DNA from 3 places in the Cellulomonas sp. NPDC055163 genome. Region 2 is predicted to be linked to each of the others. Evidence: riboswitches for the same ligand, from Rfam matches in the RefSeq annotation. Region 2 holds a riboswitch; each other region holds the start of a gene.
What was found. Region 2 has a riboswitch for S-adenosylmethionine ahead of ACWFNE_RS07475 (LLM class flavin-dependent oxidoreductase). Riboswitches for the same ligand answer to the same signal wherever they lie in the genome.

Region 1 (7,400 bases), on a different contig from region 2:
CGGCGCGCCTGAGCTCGGCGCTGCGGCCCGGGGACCTGCTCGTGCGCGAGGGCGGGCACGACTTCATGGTGCTGGGCCGCGACCTGACCGTGGACGGCGCGGTCGTGCTCGCGCAGCGGCTGCTCGCGGCGCTCGCCGAGCCGGTCGACGTCGGGAGCGCGGGCATCGTGCTGACCGCGGCGATCGGGATCGCGCCGCAGGACCACGACTCGGCGCCCGAGCGGCTGCTGCGCGAGGCCGACACGGCGATGGGCCGCGCGCGCGAGCTCGGCATCGACTGGGCGGTGTTCGACGCGTCGATGCAGCGGCGCGCGACGCGCTACCTCGAGACCGAGCAGGCGCTGCGCCGCGCGCTCGCCGACGGCGAGCTCGTCGTGTTCTACCAGCCCCTCGTCGAGGTCGCGTCGGGCCGGATCACCGGCGCGGAGGCGCTCGTGCGCTGGCTGCACCCGACGCGTGGGCTCGTCGCGCCGCTCGAGTTCGTGCCGGTCGCCGAGGAGACGGGCCTGATCTCGGCGGTCGGCGAGGTCGTGCTGCGCACCGCGTGCGACCAGGCCGCCCGGTGGTGCGTCGACGGGCACCCGCTGCGGATCTCGATCAACGTCTCCGGCGCCCAGCTCCAGGACGGCGCGTTCGTGCCGCTCGTCGCCGACGTGCTGCGCGAGACGGGGCTGCCCGCCGAGCGGCTGTGCCTCGAGGTCACCGAGTCGACGCTCGTCCGCTGGGCGACGCACGGGCGCGAGAGCCTCGACCGGCTCCGCGCCACCGGGGTGCAGCTCTCGGTCGACGACTTCGGGACGGGCTACTCGTCGCTGTCCTACCTGCAGGACCTGCCGATGTCCGAGCTCAAGATCGACCGCTCCTTCGTCGCCCGACTCGCGCGCGACGCCCGCGACCTGCACCTCGTCGAGGCCGTGCTCGGCATGGCGCGGGCGCTCGGGCTCGGTGTGGTCGCCGAGGGCGTCGAGTCGCCGGACCAGCACGCGATCCTGCGCCGGCTGGGCTGCGACCGGGCGCAGGGGTTCCACTTCGCGCCGCCGCAGACGGCCGCCGCGTTCGGCCGGCTGCTGCGCGAACGGGACAGCCGGCCGGACCTGGAGCCGACGCGCGCGTGAGCCGGCCCCGGTCCCGTCAGTCGACCACCGGGCGTCGGTCGGTCGCCGGGCGTCAGTCGATCGCCGAGCGTCAGTCGATCACCGGGCGTCGGTCGATCACCGGGCGTCAGTCGATCGCCGGGCCGCACGCCGCCGCCGTCGCCGCGAGGCCGTCGAGGCCGTGCAGCGGGATGAGCGGGCGGGTGTCCTGCGCGACGACCCAGCAGCCGTCCTGCACCGCGTAGCGCGCGCCCGGACCCTCGGCGAGGAACGCCGCGACACCGGCGACGAGCCGGTCCACGGCCTCCGAGGGCGTGCCGACCCCGACGGACGCGCGGATGGCGCCGTCCGTGGCGCCGAGGTGCCGGAGCAGCGGGTGCGCGCAGAACCGCCCGTCGCGCACGCCGATCCCGTGCTCGGCGGCGAGGTAGGCGGCGACGAGGCCCGGGTCGTGCTCGCCGACCGTGAAGGTCACGACCCCGACGGGCTCGCCGGAGTCGGGCCAGATCCGCACGACCCGCACGCCGTCGAGCGCCGCGAGGCCGTCGACGAGGCGCGAGCGCAGCGCGGCCTCGTGCGCCTCGAGCGCCCCGGCGGGCAGGTCGGCGAGCACCTCGCAGGCCTCGGCGAGCGCGATCGCGCCGACGACGTTCGGGGACCCGGCCTCGTGGCGGGCGGGCGCGGGCTGCCAGATCGTCCGGTCGGCGCGCACGTCGCGCACCGCGCCGCCGCCCGCGAGGTACGGCTCGCCCGCGTCGAGCCAGTCGCGCCGGCCCACGAGCGCCCCCGCACCGAACGGCGCGTACGTCTTGTGCCCCGAGAACGCGACGTAGTCGACCCCGGTCGCGGCGAGGTCGAAGCCGCGGTGCGGGACGAGCTGCGCGCCGTCGACCACGACGCGTGCGCCCGCGGCGTGGGCGAGCCGCACGACCTCGTCGAGCGGCAGCGCCTCGCCCGTGACGTTCGACGCCCCGGTGACCGCGACGAGCGCGTGCGGGTGCGCGGCGAGCTCGCGGGCCAGCACCTCGAGGGTCTCGGCGACGGTGCCGGCGATCGGCACGACCGTGGACGCGCGGTCCGGGCCCTGACCCCACGGCAGCAGGTTGGCGTGGTGCTCGACGTCCAGCACGAGCACCCGGCCGGGGGTCCCGTCGGCGCCGGCGGGGACGACGCCCGCGAGCAGGTTGAGCGCGTCGGTCGTGTTCCGGGTGATGATCGCGACGTCGTCCGCGCGGGCGCCGACGAACCGGGCGATCGTCTGGCGGGACGCCTCGTAGAGCGCGGTGGAGACCTGCGAGAGGTAGCCCGCGCCGCGGTGCACGGACGCGTAGAGCGGCAGGACCTCGGTGACGCGCGCCGCGACGGCCTCGAGCGCGGGGGCGCTCGCCGCGTAGTCGAGGTTGGCGTAGGTGCGGCTCGTGCCGTCGAGCAGCGGCACCTGCGTCGCGCCGCCGACGACGGGCAGGAGCCCGTCCAGGGGCGCGCGTGTCGTCGCACAGGTGGTGGCCTCGGTGATCACGGACATGGTGCTCCTCGACAGGTCGGTGGGGACCCGTGAGGAGGACCCCGCGCTTGCCGTCCGCCGATCGGCGGCACGGCCAGGTCGTCACCCGGGGCACCCCACCGCGGAGGAGGGTTGCCGGCCAGCAAGCCGGGGCTTCGTGCTGGCACTCATGACCTGGGTCGAGAATCCCCGGGGAGGACTGCCGGTGTCAACGGGTGGGCATTGCGTCTCGCATGCCGGACAGCCTGGGGTCGAGGCTTGGACGGCAGCCGCACGTGAGCCTACGATCACCGTCACCATCCAGAGCGGCCGAGAGATCTGGCTCGACGACGCCGCAGCAACCCGCAGGCACCACGTGCCTGGAGCAGGGTGCTACCGCCAGGACCGATGGAGGCGACATGAGCGACGCACCCGACCCGACGACCGGGACCGGCGGCACCGGCGAGCCCGGGCCCAGCACCCCCGAGCCCGAGCGCCTGCGCTACCGGCTCCTGACCGGGCCCGACGACCGCAGCTTCTGCGAGCGCGTCAGCGCCGCGCTCGACGAGGGCTACGTGCTGCACGGGGGCCCCGCCGCGACGTTCGACGGCACCCGGGTGGTCGTCGCGCAGGCGGTCGTCCTGCCCGACGCGACCCCGGCGACCGGCGCGTTCCCCACGCCGCGCGCCCAGGTGCTCCCCGCATGAGCACCGGCGGCTACGCGGGTGACCTGACCCCGCAGCAGGCGTGGGACCTGCTGGAGCACGACGAGCGCGCGCTGCTCGTCGACGTCCGCACCGACGGCGAGTGGACGGCGATCGGCGTCCCCGACACGTCCACCACCGGGCGCCCCGCGGCGTTCGTGCAGTGGGTCGACGGCACCGGCCGGCCCAACCCGGCGTTCGTCGACGAGCTGCGCACGAGCGGCCTCGAACCCGGCGACGAGCGGCCCGTCGTCTTCCTGTGCCGCTCGGGCGTCCGGTCGGTCGGCGCCGCGAAGCTCGCCACCGCCGCGGGCCTCGGCCCCGCGTACAACGTGCTCGACGGGTTCGAGGGCGGCGTCGGCCCGGACGGGCAGCGCGGGGCGACCGGCTGGCGCGCGGCCGGGCTCCCCTGGCGGCAGCGGTGAGCGCCCGCCGCACGCCCGGACCGTTCGACTGGGACGACCGCTCGGTCGACCGCAGCACCCTGCGCCCCGACACGCTCGCGGTGCGCGGCGGGCTCGTGCGCACCGAGTTCGGCGAGACGTCGGAGGCGCTGTTCCTGACCCAGGGGTACGTGTACGGGTCGGCCGGCGAGGCCGAGTCGGCGTTCGCCGGCGACGTCGACCGGTTCCTGTACTCGCGCTACTCCAACCCGACGGTCTCGACGTTCGAGGAGCGGCTGCGCCTGCTCGACGGGGCCGAGGCGGCGTACGCCACCGCGACCGGCATGTCCGCGGTGTTCACGGCCCTCGCCGCGCTCGTGAGCACCGGCTCGCGCGTCGTCGCGTCGCGGGCCCTCTTCGGGTCGACCGTGGTGATCCTCGACGACATCCTGGCGCGGTGGGGCGTCACCACCGACTACGTCGACGGGCACGTGCTCGCCCAGTGGGAGGAGGCGCTCGCGACCCCGACCGACGTCGTGTTCTTCGAGACGCCGTCCAACCCCATGCAGGACCTCGTCGACATCGCCGCGGTGAGCCGCCTCGCGCACGACGCGGGCGCCGTCGTGGTCGTCGACAACGTCTTCGCGACGCCCGTCCTGTCACGGCCGCTCGAGCACGGCGCCGACGTGCTCGTCTACTCCGCGACCAAGCACATCGACGGCCAGGGCCGGGTGCTCGGCGGGGCGATCCTCGGCTCCGAGGAGTACGTGCACGGCCCCGTGCAGACGCTCATCCGCAACACGGGCCCGTCGCTCAGCCCGTTCAACGCATGGGTCCTGCTCAAGGGCCTCGAGACGCTGTCGCTGCGCGTGCGCCACCAGACGGCGTCGGCGCTGCGCGTCGCGACGTGGCTCGAGCAGCACCCCGGCGTCGCGTCCGTGCGCTACCCGTACCTGCCCTCGCACCCGCAGCACGAGCTCGCGCTGCGCCAGCAGAGCGGCGGCGGGACCGTGGTGACGCTCGACCTGGCCGTCCCCGAGGGCGCGTCCGTCGACGACTCCAAGAAGGTCACGTTCGGCGTGCTCGACGCGCTGCGGATCGTCGACATCTCGAACAACCTCGGCGACGCCAAGTCGATCGCGACGCACCCCGCGACGACGACGCACCGCAAGCTCGGTGCTGAGGGCCGCGCGAAGGTCGGGATCGGCGAGGCGACCGTGCGGCTGTCGGTCGGGCTCGAGGACGTCGAGGACCTGGTCGAGGACCTCGCGCAGGCGCTGGAGCCGCTCGCGGGCTGACCCGTCCGCTCCGCTCCTCGGCGAGCCGTGGGTCGGCGTGGACGAGCCGTGGGTCTCCTGGGCGAGCCGTGGGGCGGCCTGGCGTCCGCGTCCGGACGCCGGGCCGACCGGGCACGAGGCCGACCGGACGCGAGCGCCGCGCACGCAGGTCCCCGTCCGGCCCTGCGTCGTCCGCAGCGCGCCGGCCGGGCGGCGGCGTGAGCGTCAGGCGACCGGCGCGAGGGCGCGCAGGTGGTCCACGCCCGGCCCGTCCGCGAGCGGCACGAGCACGACGCCGTCCGCGCCGACCTGCCGGGCGAGGTCCACGGCCGTCCCGACGACCGCCTCCGCCGGTGCGACGACGCGCGTGGCCGAGGGCGCCCACGTAAGACCGGCGAGCGCGTCGAGGTGCTCGAGGTAGGAGCGCTTGCGACGCGCGACGGCGGCGTCCGCGGTCGGCAGCACGTCGAGGTCGAGCACGATGCGCACGCCGGCGCGCTCGCGGCCGACCGCGGCGATCTCGTCCTCGAGCCGGCCGACAAGCTTCGCCATCGCGGCGACGGTCGGGACCTGGGCCGAGAAGGACAGGTGCACCGCGTCGGCACGTGCGGCGGCGAGCGCGAGGCCCACCCCGGACGTGGGGCGGAAGGCGACCGGGTCGCCGGCGTGGGGGCGGGTGGCCGCCGGGGCGGCGACGGCGACGGTCACGTGGCGGGCACCGTCGGCCGCGGTGCCGAGGTCGGCGCGGGCGCTCGGACCGCGGCGCACGGGTGCAGCGGTGTCAGCGGCAGGGCCGGGCCCGGCGGCACGGGGACCGTCGAGGGCAGGGGCGCCGTCGAGGGCGGAGGGGGTCGACATGTCCGTGAGGAGACGGTCGAGGACGAGCTGAGACATGGGGGGTGTCCTGGGGTGCGGTGCAGCAGGTGCGCAGCGGGGGCCGGTGGCCGCGGGCGCGCGGGGTCGTCAGCTCAGCGACAACACGTCTGCATCAGGAACACCCGGCGATCGTACGGCGCCGGGACGGGGCTGCCTACCCCGTCCCGGCATCCGGTCGGCGAAGTCACCCGCGCGGGGTGGCGGGTCCCTCGGGTCCCGCCGGGCGGGTCGCCGGAACCGGCGAGGTCCACGGGTCGCCCACGCCGGCCGTCACCGGTGGGGCCGCCGGCCCGCCCGGCGGCAGGTGCGCCGCGGCGCGCACCGGCACCGCGACGGCGGACCCGCCGCGCCCGTAGGTGAGGCGCCGCAGCAGCACCTCGAACGGCCCCCGACGCCCGGCCCGGTGCATCGCCACCGCGATCACCACCGTCACCAGCCACACCCCGACCGCGAGCACCGCCGCCTGCGCCGTCCCGATCCGCCCACCCAGCCCGAGCCCCCACGCGCTGAGCAGCGGCGCGAACATCACCGACTGCAGCAGGTAGGACGTCAACGACCGCTCCCCCACCGCCGCCACCGCGGACACGACCCCGCGCCGCGGACGGTCCCGCAGCACCGCCGCCACCCACGCGAACAGGCACACGTACCCCAGCCCCATCACGACCCCGGACAGGTAGTGCGCGAGCTCGACGGTCAGCCCGGTCGCGCCGTCGGCCGGCGTCCAGACCTGAGCGACGGCCAGCGCGAACGGCAGGTTCCCGACGAGGTTGACCACGAGGGCGACGACGACGACGTGCCCGAGCACCCGGCGGTGCTCCCACGGCCGCGCGAGCCAGCCGGCGCGTGCGAGCAGGATCCCGAGGACCACCTGCGGGACGAAGAACAGCAGCAGCCCCGCGATCGTGGTGATCGCGAGCGAGGCGAACAGGCGCTCGACGGCGGAGGTGAGGTAGTCCGGCGCCGGGATCTCGCCCGTGCCCCAGGACCCGTGCAGGAACGTCAGGACGAAGGCGCCGCCCGCGGTGGCGACGAGCGACGCCCCGCAGAACCACCACAGCAGCACGGTGCGCGACCGTTGCAGGAAGGCGAGCGCGATCAGGCCGGTCACGCCGTAGGGCGCGAGGATGTCGCCCGCGAACAGCAGGACGGCGTGCACGACGCCGAAGACGACGAGCCAGCGGCTGCGCCGCGCGATCACGCGCCGGACCTGACGCGGGTCGGCGCCGCGGGCCGCGAGCCGGGCCGCCATCGTCGCGAGCCCGAAGCCGTAGAGGATCGCGAACATCGGCCGCGAGCGGTCGTCGACGAAGAACGCCACGACGCCGTCCACCGCGAGGTCGACCGACGAGCCGCCGACCGGGCGCATGCCGTACCGCGACACCTCGGCCGCGCTGGTCCACAGGTAGCCCCAGACGTTCGCGGAGGCGATGAACAGCAGGAGCATGCCGCGGGCGAGGTCGGGGGCGAGCGACCGCACGGTCGCCGCAGGGACCGTGCCCGACGGCGTCGTGGGTACGTGGTCCGAGCGGTCCGCGGTCATGACCTCGACGCTAGGAGCCGCGCGGTCGCGGCCACATCCACCT
Region 2 (7,400 bases):
GGGCGAGGCCGAGGTGGTCGCGCAGCGTCGGGCCGCCGTACTCGGTGCGGAACGAGCCGCGCTCCTGCAGCAGCGGCACGACCTCGTCGAGGACGTCGTCGAGGCCGCCGGGGGTCAGGTGCGGCACGAGGATGAAGCCGTCGCTCGCGTCGGCCTGCACGTAGCGGTCGATCTCGTCGGCCACGTGCTGCGCGGTCCCGACGAACGACCCGCGCGAGGTGACCTCGATGACGAGCTCGCGGATCGACCAGCCGTGCGCCGCGGCACGGGCGCGCCACTCGGCCACGACGGGACGCGGGTCCTTGACGTGCCGCACCCGTCCCCGGGTGACGCCGTCGGCCTGCACGTCCGGCTCGACGTCCGGGAGCGGGCCCTCCGGGTCGTACGCGGTGAGGTCGGTGCCCCACACCTGCTCGAGGAAGGCGATCGCCGTCGGGCCCGGGACCTGCTGCAGCCGGATCTCGCGCGCCCGCTCCTGCGCCTCGGCGTCGGTGCCGCCGAGCACGACCGTCGTCGCGGGCAGGATCTTGAGCGAGCCCGCGGGCCGTCCGGCGTCCGCGAGCCGTGCGGCGACGTCGCGGTAGAACGCCTGACCGGCGTCGAACGTCGAGTGCATCGAGAAGATGACGTCCGCCGTACGGGCCGCGAAGTCCCGGCCCTCCGCGGAGTCGCCCGCCTGGAACAGCACCGGGTGGCCCTGCGGGCCGCGCGGCGTCGTGAACTCCCCGCGCACGTCGAAGTGCCGGCCGTGGTGCTCGACGGGCCGCACAGCGCCGGGCCGCAGGAACACCCCCGCCTCGGCGTCCGCGACCACGGCGTCGTCGTCCCACGAGTCCCACAGGGCGCGCGCGACCTCGACGAGCTCCGCCGCGCGCTCGTAGCGCTCGGCGTACGGGAGGAAGCCCCCGCGCCGGAAGTTCGCGCCCGTGAACGCGTCCGGAGAGGTCACGAGGTTCCACGCCGCACGCCCGCCCGAGAGGACGTCGAGCGTCGCGAACTGCCGCGCGATCTCCCAGGGCTCGTTGAACGTCGTGCTGATCGTCCCGGCGAGCCCGAGCCGCTCCGTGACCGCCGCGAGCGCCGCGAGGACCGGCAGCGTGTCGGGCCGCCCGACGACGTCGAGGTCGTGGATCAGCCCCTTGTGCTCGCGCAGGCGCAGGCCCTCGGCGAGGAAGAAGAAGTCGAGCTTCGCCGCCTCGGCGCGGCGCGCGAGGTGCTCGAACGACGCGAAGTCGATCTGGCTGCCCGAGCGCGGGTCGGTCCAGACGGTCGTGCTGTTGACGCCCGGGAAGTGGACGCCGAGGTGGATCTGCTTGCGCGGCCGGTTCGTCATCGCGGTCACGCGATCGCGGCGGAGTAGCGGCTGGCGGGCCGGCGCAGGTTGAGCGTGTCGCGGAACGTCGCACCCGGGTACGCGGAGCGGAACAGCCCGCCGGCGCGCAGCCGCGGCACGACCTCGTCGACGATCTGCGCGACGTCGGTGTGCAGCGACGCGGGGCGCAGCGTGAACCCGTCGGCGGCGCCCGTCTCGGTCCAGTCCTGGACGAGCTGGGCGAGCCCGCGCGCCGTGCCGACGTGCGCGAACGATCCGGTCTCCCAGCGCGTGCCCTCGAGCGACTGGAGCAGGTCGAGGCGTGCCTGGGCGCTCGCCTCGTCGGGGCCGAGGACCACGAGCGCGTCGACCAGCACGCGCAGCGACCCGGGGTCGCGCCCGGCGTCGGCGGCGGCCGCACGGACCTCGGCCCGGCGGGCTGCCGCGTCGGACTGGCTCGTGGCGCGGATGCGCACGACGTCCGCGTGCCGGGCAGCGAGCGCGAGCGACGCGGTCGACTGTGCACGCACCACCACCGGCGGCTGACCCTGCGGCGAGCGCGGCGTGATCGACGGGCCCTTGACGGCGAAGTGGATGCCGTCGTGGTCGACGTAGTGCAGCTTCGCGCGGTCCACGAACCGGTGGGTCGCGACGTCCCGGATCTCGGCGTCGTCCTCCCAGCTGTCCCAGAGCCGGCGCACGACCTCGACGGCCTCGTCGGCCTCCGCGACGGCGTCGGGCTCGCTCTGCGCGGGCTTGCGGCCGAACGCGGCGGCGACCTCGTCGGTCGTGGACCAGCCGACCTGCCACCCGGCGCGGCCGTGGCTGGCGTGGTCGACCGTCTGGATCGCCTTCGAGACGTGGAACGGCTCGGTGTGCGTCGTGTCGACCGCCGCGACGAGCCCGATCCCCCGCGAGCGGGGCGCCAGCCGGGCGGCGACGAGGACCGCGTCGAGCCGTCCGCGCAGGGTCGTCTCCCGGCTCGGCTGGAGCGCGAAGGAGTCGTCGAGCAGGACGAAGTCGAGCGCTCCGCGCTGCGCCGTCTCGACGAGCTCGACGAGCCGCTCGGCGTCGAACAGGCGGCGGGCCTCGGAGCCGACGGTCCGCCAGGCGGCGGGGTGCGCTCCGGCGTCGGACAGGTCGAGCCCCAGGTGCACGGGCGGGTTCGCGGTCGGGTCGGGGCGGGTCATGGGCGTTCCGTTCTGCGGGTACGGGTGCGCCGGGCGGTGCGCCGTGGTGGCGCGCGGGAGCCCGTGGCGTGCGGGTCGACCGCTGAGCACGCGCGGGGCGCGCGGCGGCACGTCGCGACGGGCAGCGAGGTGCCCCGGGACGTGTCAGCGGGAAGGGTGCGGGCGGTCAGTGCCGCCCGGTCACGAGGAGGTCGTGCTCAGGCGAGCGCGCTGCGACAGCAGGTGAGCGCGCGGCTGCCACCCGGCGGACAACAGGACGTGCGCGGTCGCGCGTCCGGTCCGGCGGCGGTGGGTCGCCCGCTCATCTCGTCGTCTCCTTCATCCGGTCGGCCCGTGCCGACCCGGTGGCGCATCGTTGTCGAGAGCGCTGCCGCCCGCGACCAGGTCCTCACCCGGGGCACCCCGCCGTGCGGAGGGTTGCCGTCCAGCCAGCCGGGGCTACGCGCTGGAGCTCGTGACCTACCCCGGCCCAGGGACCGTGGTGCGGGGAACCTAGCACCATCACGTGAGCGGTCAACGGTTTCGCGGAAATGCTCAGATGCTGGACGTCGTGTCCACGGCCGGCGGCCCCGGGTCGTCGGCACGACGGAGTGACCCCGGGCGCGGCGTCGCGCCCGGGGTCGGGAGGAGGTGCACGGCGGGACCGGCCGCCCGGCGGGGTCAGCCCTGGAGGTCGGCCCGGAGCTCGGGCAGGAGCGGGCTGCGCACGGAGGCGGCCCCCGTGGACGTGACCGGGAACGAGCCGTACACGGCCGTCACGTCGACCAGGAGGTGCACGGTGGTCGTCGCGAAGAGGCGGACCGTGGGACGGCCCTGGAACAGGCCGACGGCCGTGACGGCGAAGTTGGCGACGTCCTGGTTCGCGCCGTAGTTGATCGACGACGTCCCGGGCCGGTCGACGCCGTACGGCCACATGATGACGTGGCCCGGTGCGGCGCCCTGGGTCACGGTCAGGTTGAGGAACACGCTCGCGACGTCGAGGTCGCCCGTGGCGGTGTGCAGCGCGAGGTCGATCGTCGAGCCCCCGACGATGCGGCCCGCGGCGTCGAGCGCGCCCGGCGTGCGCCCGACGATCGACGCGCGCCCCTCCGCCGAGCGGGTGTCCAGCACGCGCGTCGGCGCGGGCGCGTAGATCATCGGCAGGTACGAGACGAGGTCCTGCAGGTCGAGGTTCGTCACGAGGTAGCCCCGCTCGACGCCCGTGCCGTCGCGGTCCAGCCCGATGAGCGGACCCGCGGCGGTGTTCTTGATCTCGCCGACCTGCGGTGTCCACCCGGCCGGGTCGGACGGCTCGAGCCGGAGCTGCGCGCCCGTCGGGTTGGCGAGCGACAGGGCCGGTGCCGTGCTCGTCGCGGTCAGGCGCGTCCCCGCCGTGCCGGCGTCGGTCGCCCGCCCGGCGAGCAGCGGGTCCCCCGCAGCGGCGGACGCGGAGGTCGAGCCGATCGCGGTCGCAGCGGCGGCCCCGGCGACGGCCATGCCGCCCATCCGGAGCAGCCGACGGCGCGAGACCTCCGGCGGGGTGACGTCGTGCGCCGCCGTGCCCTGCGCGGTGGTGTCGTCGGTGCTCATCTGCGTCCCTCTCTCCGGGCGAGCCGGCACGCCCGCGCACCCCCGTGCGCCACGCGCGTCGCCGTCCGGTCAGGACCGGCGGGATCGCGGGTGGTCGGCGTTCACCGTCACGCTGCTCACCCCTTCATCGGCGCGTGCGGGTGAATCTTGAGCCGTCCGCGGGTCCGACTCCGGGGACGGCGCGCCTCACCGGTCGCCGGGCACCGACTCCCCCGGCGCGACGGGCACGGGCTCGCCGTCGAGGATCATGCGGCCCGCGCGCGCCTTGGTCTCGAGCGACTCGCTCCGCCACAGCGCGTTGAGCGCCTCCACGTCCTCGGGCGTGTAGCCGGCGTCCCAGAACGCCGCCCGCGCCCGGTCCTCCTCCGACGCCGCGGGGTCGAGCGGCTCGCTCTCCGGGTCCGGGTCCGGGTCCGCGGTCCGGGTGCCCTCGGGGACCGGGGGGACGAGGCCGTCGAGGAGCATCTGCCCCGCGCGCGCCTTGGTCTCCGTGGCGTCGGTGCTCCACAGCCCGGCGAGCGCCTCGACGTCCTCCGGCGTGTAGCCCGCGCCCCAGAACGCGTCGTACTGCTCGCGCGTGTACCCCGCCGGCATGGCCGACCACTCGAGGCCGACGGCCTGCGCGACATTCTCGACCGCGCGCGCGACGTCCGAGTAGGGGTCCGCGGCGGCTGCCGCACCCGCGCCGGCGACCGCGAGCGCGGACGTGACGACCCCCGCGACGACGACGCGACCGCCGCGCCGCCGGAACTCGGTGAGCGACGTCGGCTCGCCAGCCCCGGCGCGGTCGGCCGTGGCGAGCGCGGCCTCGAGGCGCGCGGCCACGACGGCCGGGTCGGGTGCGCCGGACGCCCGCGCGGCGAGGGCCCGGGCCAGGCGTGCGGTGAGCTCGTCGTCGGTCGGGGGGCGCCCGGGGTCACCGGGCGGACGGCCCCGGCCGGGGTCGTCGGTGGCTCGGACGTGCTCGCTCATCGCGTCTCCGGTCGGGTCGTGGGTTCGGTGCGGCGCAGGGTCGCCAGGGCGCGCGAGGCGTGCGAGCGGACGGTCGCCCCGGACGTGCCGAGGACCCCCGCGATCTCGAGGTCGTCGAGACCCTCGTAGTAGCGCAGCACGAGCACCGTGCGCTGGCGCGGGGGCAGGGCCTCGAGCCGGCGCCACATCGCGTCGTCCTCGACGACGTGGTGCGCGTGGTCGCCCTCGGGGTCGAGGTGCGCGGCGAGAACCTCGTCGGCCGCCGGCCGGATCGTCCGCACGTGCCAGCGCCGCCGCCAGGACAGGTGCTCGTTCGTGACCATGCGCCGGAGGTACAGGTCGGGACGCTCCATGAGGGCGATCCGCGTCCAGCGGACGTGCGCGCGCAGGAGCACCTCCTGGACGAGGTCCGCGGCGGTGTGCCCGTCGCCCGTGAGGACCGTCGCGTACCGGAGCAGGCCCGGCAGGTGGGCGCGCACGACGTCGTCGAGCGCGCTCGCGGGACGCGCGGGTCCGAGGTCGGGGCGCGCCGGGTGGGCGGGACCGGCCGGAGGTGCGGGCCGCGTCCCCGGTCCGGGCGCGACGGTGGGCACGGCGCCGCTGTCGGGTGCGACGACCCGGAGCCACGTGCTCATCGGTGGACCCCCAGGAGGTCGTCGAGCGCCGCGGCCGGGTCGTCCACGGCCCGCTCCCCCGGCCGGGGCAGCGGGCGGTCGTCGAGGCACCGGGCCAGCAGGGCCTCGACGAGCGCCGCGCGCCGGGCGATCGCGCGGCCGTCGAGCTCGCCGGGCAGGAGGCGGACCTCCAGGGTGTCGCGCTGCGGGCGGTCGGTCACGAGCTGGGTGAGGTTGACGTCCGCGAACTTGGTGAGCCCCAGCGGGCGCGCCGCCGCCTGCAGGCGCGCCCAGCCGGTCGCGCCGTCGGCGTCGGGCCACGGCTGCTCGACGAGCGCGAGGAGGGCGTCCGGGAGCGCGCCGAGCCGGCGGCACGCCGGGTTGGTGCCGAGCGCCGACCACAGCACGTCGCGCCACGACCCGAAGAGGCGCACGACGTTCGCGAAGGCCTCGACCCGGCGGAACGGGCCGCCGTCGACGTGCACGTGCACCGCCGCCTCGTGCGGGACGGTGAACCCGAGCGCGCGCGCCGGTCCGAGCAGCCGCTCGAGGGCCGCCGCGTGGTCGTGCTCGAGCGGCGGCGTGACGACCTCGCACGGTCGCTCGCGTCCCGGTGGGAGCGGCATCGCGACCGCGACGGTCGTCCCGGTCGCGTCGTTGACGCGCGTGGCCGCGGGGTACACGTCCGCCGCGACGCCGAAGAGGTCGGCGACGCCGTCGAGCACAGTCGCGAGCGGGGCGTCCGGGTCGGCGTGGCGCTCGACGAGCCGCAGCAGGCGCGCGTCGTCGCACAGCACCCGGTACCAGCCCCGGTGCCCGGCCGTCCGCGCCCCCGCGCGGCCCACCGCCAGGTCCGCCTCGATGGTCGTGTCGTCGACGAGCCGCGCGACGGGGAGCCCGTGCGCGTCCTCGACGTCGAACGCGGGCGACAGGTGCCGGAACACCCCGACGCCCGGCACCGCCGACGGCTCGCTGTCGGTGTGGAACGACCGCCGGACGCGCCCGGCGCAGCGCGCGGCGAGCTCGTCCGCGAGCGCCTGCCGGTCGGACCCGGCGGGCGCGAGCAGCTCGATCTCGAACCCGGTGCGCCAGGTCGGCTCGTGCACGTCGATGGTCGTCTCCTCGCCTGGCGGGTCGTCGGTGGTGCCGGGCCGCACGGTCAGGACGCGGCAGGGGCGGTGCTGCCCGGGGCCACCGGGACGGCCTGCCCGTCGAGGATCATCTGCCCCGCGCGGGCCTTGGTCTCGATCGACTCGCTGCTCCACAGGTCGTTGAGCGCCGCGAGGTCCTCCACGGTGTAGCCCGCGTCCCAGAACGCCGCGAGCTGCTCCTCGGTGTACTCGACCGTGCCGATCGTCCCACCGCCGCTGCCGGTGCCGGACCCGTCCTCGACGACGGGGCTCGGCGCGATCGGCAGCTCCTGGCCGTCGAGGACCATCTGGCCCGCGCGGGCCTTCGTCTCGGTCGTGCCGGTGCTCCACAGCGCGCCGAGCGTGTCGACGTCCTGGGGCGTGTAGCCCGCACCCCAGAACGCCTCGTACTGCGCCTGCGTGTACCCCTCCGGCATGAAGGACCAGTCGACGCCCGCGTCGTGCAGCGCGCCCGCGACGGCCTGCGAGACCGCCGAGGTCGGGGCCACGGCCATCGCCGCCCCGGCGCCCGCGACGGACAGCCCGGCGGCGACGACCCCCGCGGCGACGATGCGGCGGCCGCGCGGGTGGGCGGTGGGGGCGGTGCTCGGGC
Region 3 (7,400 bases), on a different contig from region 2:
TCGTGCGCGCGCAGGGCCCCGTCCTGCGCGCGCACCCCTGGCTCGCGCAGAGCGACGCGGCGCTGCACGCGACCGGCCCGCACCGCCTCGCGTGGATGGAGGCGATGGTCGGCGCGCTCGACGGGACGCACGTGCACGCGGCGGAGAAGCTCGGCGTCGCGGCCCTCCTCGCGTCGCACGCGCTCAGCGAGGCGCGGCTCGCGAGCGAGTTCACCGCCTACGAGCGCGCCGCCGCCGAGCCGCAGGACGACGACACCCCGCGCGTCGCCGACTACGGCGCGATCATCGCGGCCCTCGTGCGGCCCGACGAGCACCCCGCGCTCGCCGCGGCGGTCGACGAGGGCGCGTTCGCCTTCGACGGACCTCCCGACGACCCCGACCTCGACTTCGGGGCCCGCCTCATCCTCGACGGCGTCGCGGCTCTCGTCGCCGAGCGGTCGGCCGGGGACGCGTCGCCGTAGCGCCGCCGCCGTGCGGGGTCGGACGACGTCGGCGCGCGGTCGGACCCGCCGGGCCAGCCGTGCGGTGACGCACCCACGGCCCGCCCTGGGCAGCGTCGGACCCAGGCGTCCGCGCGGGCTCGTCACGGCGTGGGCGCCGCACGGCAGGATCGCCGCATGACCCCCACCGAGACCCCCGAACCGGCGGCCGTCCCGCTCGCGACGCCCGGCGCCCGCTGCTTCGGCGACGGCAACCCGCTCTACGAGGCCTACCACGACGAGGAGTGGGGCGTCCCGGTGCACGGCGACCGCGCGCTTCTCGAGCGCCTGGCCCTCGAGGGCTTCCAGTCCGGCCTCGCCTGGATCACGATCCTGCGCAAGCGGCCCGCGTTCCGCGCCGCGTTCGCCGACTTCGAGCCCGAGGCGGTCGCGCGGTTCGACGACGCGGACGTCGACCTGCTGCTCACGGACGCGGGCATCGTCCGCAACCGCGCCAAGATCGAGGCCACGATCGCCAACGCCCGGGCGGTCCTCGCGCTGCACGAGGCCGGGCGGACTCTCGACGAGCTGGTCTGGTCGTTCGCTCCCGCCGACGCCGTGGCCGGCGCACGCCCACGACCCGCGACCTGGACCGACGTGCCCGCGCAGACCGACGAGTCGAAGGCGCTGGCCCGCGAGCTCAAGCGTCTCGGCTTCCGCTTCCTCGGGCCGACCACCGTGTACGCGGCGATGCAGGCGTGCGGCCTCGTCGACGACCACCTCGCGGGCTGCCCGGTCGTCACCGGTCGCTGAGCGGCACGTCGTCAGCGGTCGCTGAGCGGGCACGTCGTCGCCGGTGGACATCGTCGCCTGTTCGTCACGCCGTCTTCGTCCGGCCGACACACGTGCTCCTTAGCGTCGGAGGGGACACCGAGAGAGAGCAGGGCACCGATGACCCTCACGCTGACGCTCGTCCGGCACGGGCGCACCTACTTCAACGCACGCCGGATCATGCAGGGACGCTGCGACTCGCCGCTCACGCGCGACGGCCGCGCAGGCGTCCGCACCACCGCCCGGCACCTCGCCGGGACACCGTTCACCGCCGCGTGGTCCTCGCCGTCGGGGCGGGCCGTCGCGACCGCCGTCGAGCTGCTGCGCCACCACCCCGACGTCCGCCTGCGCACCGACCCCGGGCTGCTCGAGTACAGCTTCGGCATCTACGAGCGCAAGCACGAGGGCGTGCTCGACGAGGTCGCCGCGTGGCCGGACCTCGTCACGGAGGTCCTCGCGGGCCGCCACCCGGGCCTGCCGGGCGGGGAGCCCGGCGCCGAGTTCATGCACCGGACCCGCGACGTGTTCGCGCGGATCGCCGCGCAGCACGACGACGGCGGGCACGTGCTCGTCGTCGGGCACGGGCTCGCGCTCGGGGCCTACCTCGCGACGGTCGACGAGGTCGGTCTCGTGCCGCTGCCCAACGCGTCCGTCTCCACGGTGGAGGTCGAGCCGGACGGCTCGGCGCGGCTGACGAGCGTCGCGGTCGACGTCGCCGGGCAGGGGCACGTCGCGGCACGGCCGATGCGGACCCCGACCCCGGTAGCCTCGATCGCCTGACCCGGCCGGCGCCGGACCCGCACCTCGCCCGGCCTGCACATCGCCCGACCCGCTCCTCGCCGCCCGACTGCACCTCGCCCGACCCGCACCTCACCTCGTCGCCTCCGCCCGGGCGCGGCTCGCACGGCAGACCGCCCAGCGGTGGACGCGCCCATCTCGGTTGGTGAGAGGCATTGCTCAGCATGCGGGACCGGCCCTATGCTCGGCTCACCATCCAGAGCGGCCGAGAGTCCTGGCTCGTCGACGCCGCAGCAACCCCCCTCTCTCGAGGGTGTGGGTGCTTCCGCCAGGTTCGATGGAGTTGACGATGACGTGCACGTCCCCGTGTCCGCGACCCTCCCGGGCGGCCACCCCGCGCCGGACCGCCTCATGAGCGCGCCCGTGACCGACGCCGCGCCCGACGCACCCCCCGCCCCGCGCGACTCCCCGACCGTCGCCGCCGTGCGCACGGCCCCGGGTGCACGGGAGCTGGTCGCACCGGTCGACCGGCCGACGGTCTCGTTCGAGCTGTTCCCGCCGCGCAACCCGGACGCCGCCCCCAAGCTGTGGGCGACGATCCAGGCGCTCGGCGAGGCCCGCCCCGACTTCGTCTCCGTGACGTACGGGGCGTCGGGCAAGACGCGCGACACCACGCGCGGGCTCGTCCGCCGCCTGCTGCGCGAGACGTCGCTCAACCCGATCGCGCACCTGACCTGCGTCGGGACGTCCCGCGCCGAGGTCACCGCGGTCGTCGAGGAGTTCCTCGACGAGGGCGTCCGGTCGTTCCTCGCGCTGCGCGGCGACCCGCCGGCCGACCAGCCGGACTGGCGCCCGCACCCCGAGGGACTCGAGACCGCGAGCGAGCTCGTCGCGCTGCTCCGCGAGATCGAGGAGCGTCGCTGCCGGCAGAGCCTCGCGCAGAAGGTCCGCGCGACCGTGCGTCCCCTGTCGATCGCCGTCGCCGCCTTCCCGCGCGGCAACGCCGGCACGGGCAGCACCCGCGCGCAGGACGTCGCGGCACTGCTCGCCAAGCAGGAGGCCGGGGCCGACTTCGCGATCACGCAGGTCTTCTTCGACGCGGGCAGCTACCTCGAGCTCGTCGCCGAGGCGCGCGAGGCCGGCGTCACGATCCCGATCATCCCCGGCATCATCCCGACGACCGACCCGGCCCGGCTCCTGCGGGTCGAGGCGCTCACGGGCGTCGCCGTCCCGCGGCCGCTGCTCGAGCGCCTGGGGTCCGTCGAGGACGACGCCGAGCGTCACCGTGTCGGCATCCGCGCGAGCGTCGACCTCGTGAACGCCGTGCTCGACGGCGGCGCACCCGGCGTCCACGTCTACACCTTCAACACCCACCACGCCGCGCTGGACCTGCTCGAGGGTGCACACCTCGGCGGCGGAGCTCCGACAGCTCCCGACCGGGCCCCCAGGCCACAGGCCGGCTCACCCAGCCCTGTCCCCGCCCCCACGAACTGATCGAGGACCCACGATGACGAGCACCACCCCCGCCACAGCCGCTTCCGGGCTGCCCGAGTTCCCCGCCGGGACGATCCTCGGCTACCCGCGCATCGGTCCCCGCCGCGAGCTCAAGAAGGCCATCGAGGCGTTCTGGGCCGGCAAGACGTCCGCCGAGGAGGTCGAGGCGGTCGCCGCCGACCTGCGCAGGCGCACCCGCACGCACCTCGCCGGCCTGGGCCTGCGCACCGACGTGCCCGCGATCCCGAGCGCGTTCTCGTTCTACGACCAGGTGCTCGACGCGACGAACCTCGTGGGTGCCGTCCCGGCCCGCTTCGCCGACCTCGTCGACGCCGAGGGCCGCCTCGACCTCGCGGGGTACTCGACGGTCGCCCGCGGCCGCGGGGAGGACCTGCCGCTCGAGATGACCAAGTGGTTCGACACGAACTACCACTACCTCGTCCCCGAGATCGGCCCCGAGACGGAGTTCCGCTACGCGAGCGACCGCACGGTCCGCGAGTTCGTCGAGGGCCTCGCCGACGGCGTCCTGACGCGCCCGGTCCTCGTCGGCCCGGTCACGTACCTCGCGCTCGCGAAGCCGACCGAGACCGCGCCCGAGGGCTTCTCCCCGCTCGACCGCCTCGCGGACCTGCTGTCCGTGTACGCGACGGTGCTCCGCGAGCTCGCGAAGGCCGGCGCCACGTGGGTCCAGCTCGACGAGCCCGCGCTCGTCTCCGAGTCGCTCGACGTCCCGCTCGACCGCGTCCGCGAGGCGTTCACGCAGGCGTACACCGTGCTCGCGACCGAGCTCGCCCGCCCCGAGCGCCCGGCGATCCTCGTCGCCGCGCCCTACGCGGACCTCGCGGAGAGCCTCGACGTCGTCGCGGCGTCGGACGTCGAGGGTGTCGCGCTCGACCTCGTCCGGGGCGCCGCCCCCACGGCCGCCGTGCCCGGCCTCGCGGGCAAGGTCGTCGTCGGCGGTGTCATCGACGGTCACAACATCTGGCGCGCGGACCTGTCCGCGAAGCTCGAGGTGCTCGAGCGCCTCGAGACGCTCGGTGCGGCGCAGGTCGCGGCCGGCACGTCGACGTCCCTGTTCCACGTCCCGCACACGCTCGACGACGAGCCCGCGCTCGACGCGACGCTGAAGTCCTGGCTCGCGTTCGCCGACCAGAAGGTCGCCGAGATCGTCACGCTCGCCGAGGGCCTCGCGGAGGGCCGGGAGGCCGTCCACACGCAGCTGCTCGAGGCGGCGGACGCGGTCCGCTCGCGCGCCGCGGCGCCCGGCGTCGTCCGCCCCGAGGTCCGCGAGCGCGTCGCCTCGCTCACCGAGGACGCGTTCAACCGCGGACCGTTCGCCGAGCGCAAGACCGCCCAGGCGGAGCGCCTGGCCCTTCCGCCGCTGCCCACGACGACCATCGGGTCGTTCCCGCAGACGCCGGAGATCCGCAAGGCCCGCGCCGCGCACGACAAGGGCGAGCTCAGCACCGAGCAGTACGAGGAGGAGATGCGCGCGGAGATCCGCCGCGTGGTCGAGCTCCAGGAGAGCGTCGGCCTCGACGTCCTCGTGCACGGCGAGCCCGAGCGCAACGACATGGTCCAGTACTTCGCGGAGAACCTCGACGGGTTCGCCGTGACGCAGAACGGCTGGGTCCAGTCCTACGGCTCGCGCTGCACCCGCCCGTCGATCCTCTGGGGCGACGTCTCCCGCCCGGCCCCGATCACCGTCGGCTGGACGCAGTACACGCAGTCGCTCACGAGCAAGCCGGTCAAGGGCATGCTCACCGGCCCGGTGACGATCCTCGCGTGGTCCTTCGTGCGCGACGACCAGCCGCTCGGCGACACCGCGAACCAGGTCGCCCTCGCGCTGCGCGACGAGATCACGGACCTCGAGGAGGCCGGCATCGCGATCGTGCAGGTCGACGAGCCGGCGCTGCGCGAGCTGCTCCCGCTCAAGGAGAAGGACCACGCCGCGTACCTCGACTGGTCGGTGCGGTCGTTCCGCCTCTCGACGGCCGGCGTGCGCCCCGACACGCAGATCCACACGCACCTGTGCTACTCGGAGTTCGGGCAGATCGTCGGCGCGATCGACGGCCTCGACGCGGACGTGACCTCGATCGAGGCCGCCCGCTCGAAGATGGAGATCCTCGCGGACATCGCCAACGCCGGGTACCCGCGCGCCGTGGGCCCCGGCGTCTACGACATCCACTCCCCGCGCGTGCCGGGCGAGGACGAGGTCGAGGAGCTGCTCACCGCGGCGGTCAAGGCCATCGACCTCGACCAGCTGTGGGTCAACCCCGACTGCGGCCTCAAGACCCGCCGCTACGCCGAGGTGACGCCGTCGCTCGAGAGCATCCTCGCCGCGACGCGCGCGGTCCGGGCGACGCTCGCCTGAGCCGACCGGGCAGCAGCACGACGAGACGCCGCAGGGCGCGGACCTCTCGGGGTCCGCGCCCTGCGGCGTTGCACGTCCCGCCCTCGTCGGGCCACCGGACCCCGACAGGGCCGGGAGCGCGTGGCTCCCGGCCCTGTCACCGGTGTGCTGTCGTGCGGTCAGCCGATCAGTAGAAGACCCCGACGTGATCGACGACGACGTGCACGGGCGCTCCGTGGACGGCGGTCACCGCGATCCGGTTCCTCGAGGACGCACGCACCGTCGCCAGGTTCGCCGCCGTCTCCCCGGCGACGAAGTTGACCGTCGACGTCGTCGGCTGCGTGCCCTCGCCGCTCCACGCGACGAGGTGGCCCGCGTAGTAGGTGCCGATGGCCGTCACGTTGACGACGTGCGCGACGCCCGCGGGCAGCACCACGTCCGGACCGGGGACGCTCCCGCCGCCGCCCAGGGGCTTGTCCGTGCTTCGCGTGTCCGCGATCCGGGTCGGCGTCGTCGGGGCGAAACGCAGCCCGTCCGCGCGGCCGCCGTCGTCGTACCAGCCCTGGACGTCGACGAGCACAGGCGTGAGGCCCGCACTGTTGTTGCGGATCGCGATGCCCGGCCTGCCGTCCTCGTCGTACGCGACGGGGACGACGGCGTGGTTCGGGACGGTCTGGCCGGCGACGAAGTTCACGTGCGACGCACCCGGCGCCGCACCGTCCCCGGACCACGCGACGAGGTGCCCCTCGCGAGCCGGGTCCGTGACCGTGAGGTTCACGTCGACGGCTGTCGCGTCGTCGGGCACGCCGGTCAACGGCACCCAGCGCTCCTCGGACGGCGCGAACGGACCCATACCCTGCCGGCTGTCCAGCACGCGAGCAGGGTCCTGCGGGTGGTACCCGCCACCCTCCTCGCCGTCAGCCGTCGAGTAGAAGCCCTGCACGTCGACGAGGAGGTGCGTGCTGCCCTGCCCGTTGTTCAGCGCGATCCGCCCGTCCGCCCCGACCGGGACGACGACCTGGTTGGGCCGCGTCTGACCCGGTGCGAGGTTGAGCGAGGACGTACCGGGCATCGGCGTTCCCGCGGCCCACACGCGCACGCTCGTCGCCGCCGTCGGTCCGGTGCCCGTGACGTTGAGCAGCACAGCCGTGACGCCGGTGCGGGGGATGTCGCCCGTGGCAGCGGGATCGACCGTGATGGTCTCACCGGGGCCGACCGCGCCCTTGCGGACGCCGGTCCCGTCGCGCGTGTCCGCCACGCGCACCGGGTCGACGGCCACGTACTCGCCCGCGGCACCCTCGGCGGGCACGAGGGGGCGCGCCGTGACGGTCTCCGACCCCACCGTCATCCGGAGGCCGCCCTCGAACCGCTCCACGCTGTAGGAGTAGGTGGTGCCGGGCGTGACGCCCGTGTCCGTCCACGGGAACGCGACGGCGTCGGCCACCTGGGTCTGCCGGCCGTCGCCGACCCACCGCCACACGCGGTACGTGCCACCCTGCTCGGTCGTCGACAGGGTGACGGACCCGCGTCCGGGCGTGGCGCTCATGGGGGCGGCCGGGTCGAAC

Region 1: it holds a riboswitch for S-adenosylmethionine, as region 2 does, so the genes downstream of both, ACWFNE_RS14360 (DUF1737 domain-containing protein) here and ACWFNE_RS07475 (LLM class flavin-dependent oxidoreductase) in region 2, are expected to answer to the same signal.
Region 3: it holds a riboswitch for S-adenosylmethionine, as region 2 does, so the genes downstream of both, ACWFNE_RS02280 (methylenetetrahydrofolate reductase) here and ACWFNE_RS07475 (LLM class flavin-dependent oxidoreductase) in region 2, are expected to answer to the same signal.

The regions. Positions count from the first base shown of each region.
Region 1 is NZ_JBSGSU010000006.1:386,891-394,290, reverse strand. Features, by position in the region: gene ACWFNE_RS14370 (putative bifunctional diguanylate cyclase/phosphodiesterase) at 1-1,115, shown strand, start outside; gene ACWFNE_RS14365 (aminotransferase class V-fold PLP-dependent enzyme) at 1,222-2,619, opposite strand; SAM riboswitch class IV at 2,658-2,773, opposite strand; SAM riboswitch class I at 2,892-2,992, shown strand; gene ACWFNE_RS14360 (DUF1737 domain-containing protein) at 2,997-3,284, shown strand; gene ACWFNE_RS14355 (rhodanese-like domain-containing protein) at 3,281-3,706, shown strand; gene ACWFNE_RS14350 (O-succinylhomoserine sulfhydrylase) at 3,703-4,962, shown strand; gene ACWFNE_RS14345 (hypothetical protein) at 5,167-5,835, opposite strand; gene ACWFNE_RS14340 (DUF418 domain-containing protein) at 6,002-7,357, opposite strand.
Region 2 is NZ_JBSGSU010000003.1:271,864-279,263, reverse strand. Features, by position in the region: gene ACWFNE_RS07480 (NtaA/DmoA family FMN-dependent monooxygenase) at 1-1,333, opposite strand, end outside; gene ACWFNE_RS07475 (LLM class flavin-dependent oxidoreductase) at 1,339-2,502, opposite strand; SAM riboswitch class IV at 2,849-2,962, opposite strand; gene ACWFNE_RS07470 (hypothetical protein) at 3,163-4,071, opposite strand; gene ACWFNE_RS07465 (hypothetical protein) at 4,258-5,043, opposite strand; gene ACWFNE_RS07460 (RNA polymerase sigma factor) at 5,040-5,678, opposite strand; gene ACWFNE_RS07455 (amidoligase family protein) at 5,675-6,814, opposite strand; gene ACWFNE_RS07450 (hypothetical protein) at 6,817-7,400, opposite strand, start outside.
Region 3 is NZ_JBSGSU010000001.1:537,157-544,556, forward strand. Features, by position in the region: gene ACWFNE_RS02265 (TetR/AcrR family transcriptional regulator) at 1-461, shown strand, start outside; gene ACWFNE_RS02270 (DNA-3-methyladenine glycosylase I) at 618-1,232, shown strand; gene ACWFNE_RS02275 (histidine phosphatase family protein) at 1,371-2,030, shown strand; SAM riboswitch class I at 2,238-2,332, shown strand; gene ACWFNE_RS02280 (methylenetetrahydrofolate reductase) at 2,400-3,482, shown strand; gene metE (5-methyltetrahydropteroyltriglutamate--homocysteine S-methyltransferase) at 3,496-5,856, shown strand; gene ACWFNE_RS02290 (hypothetical protein) at 6,023-7,400, opposite strand, start outside.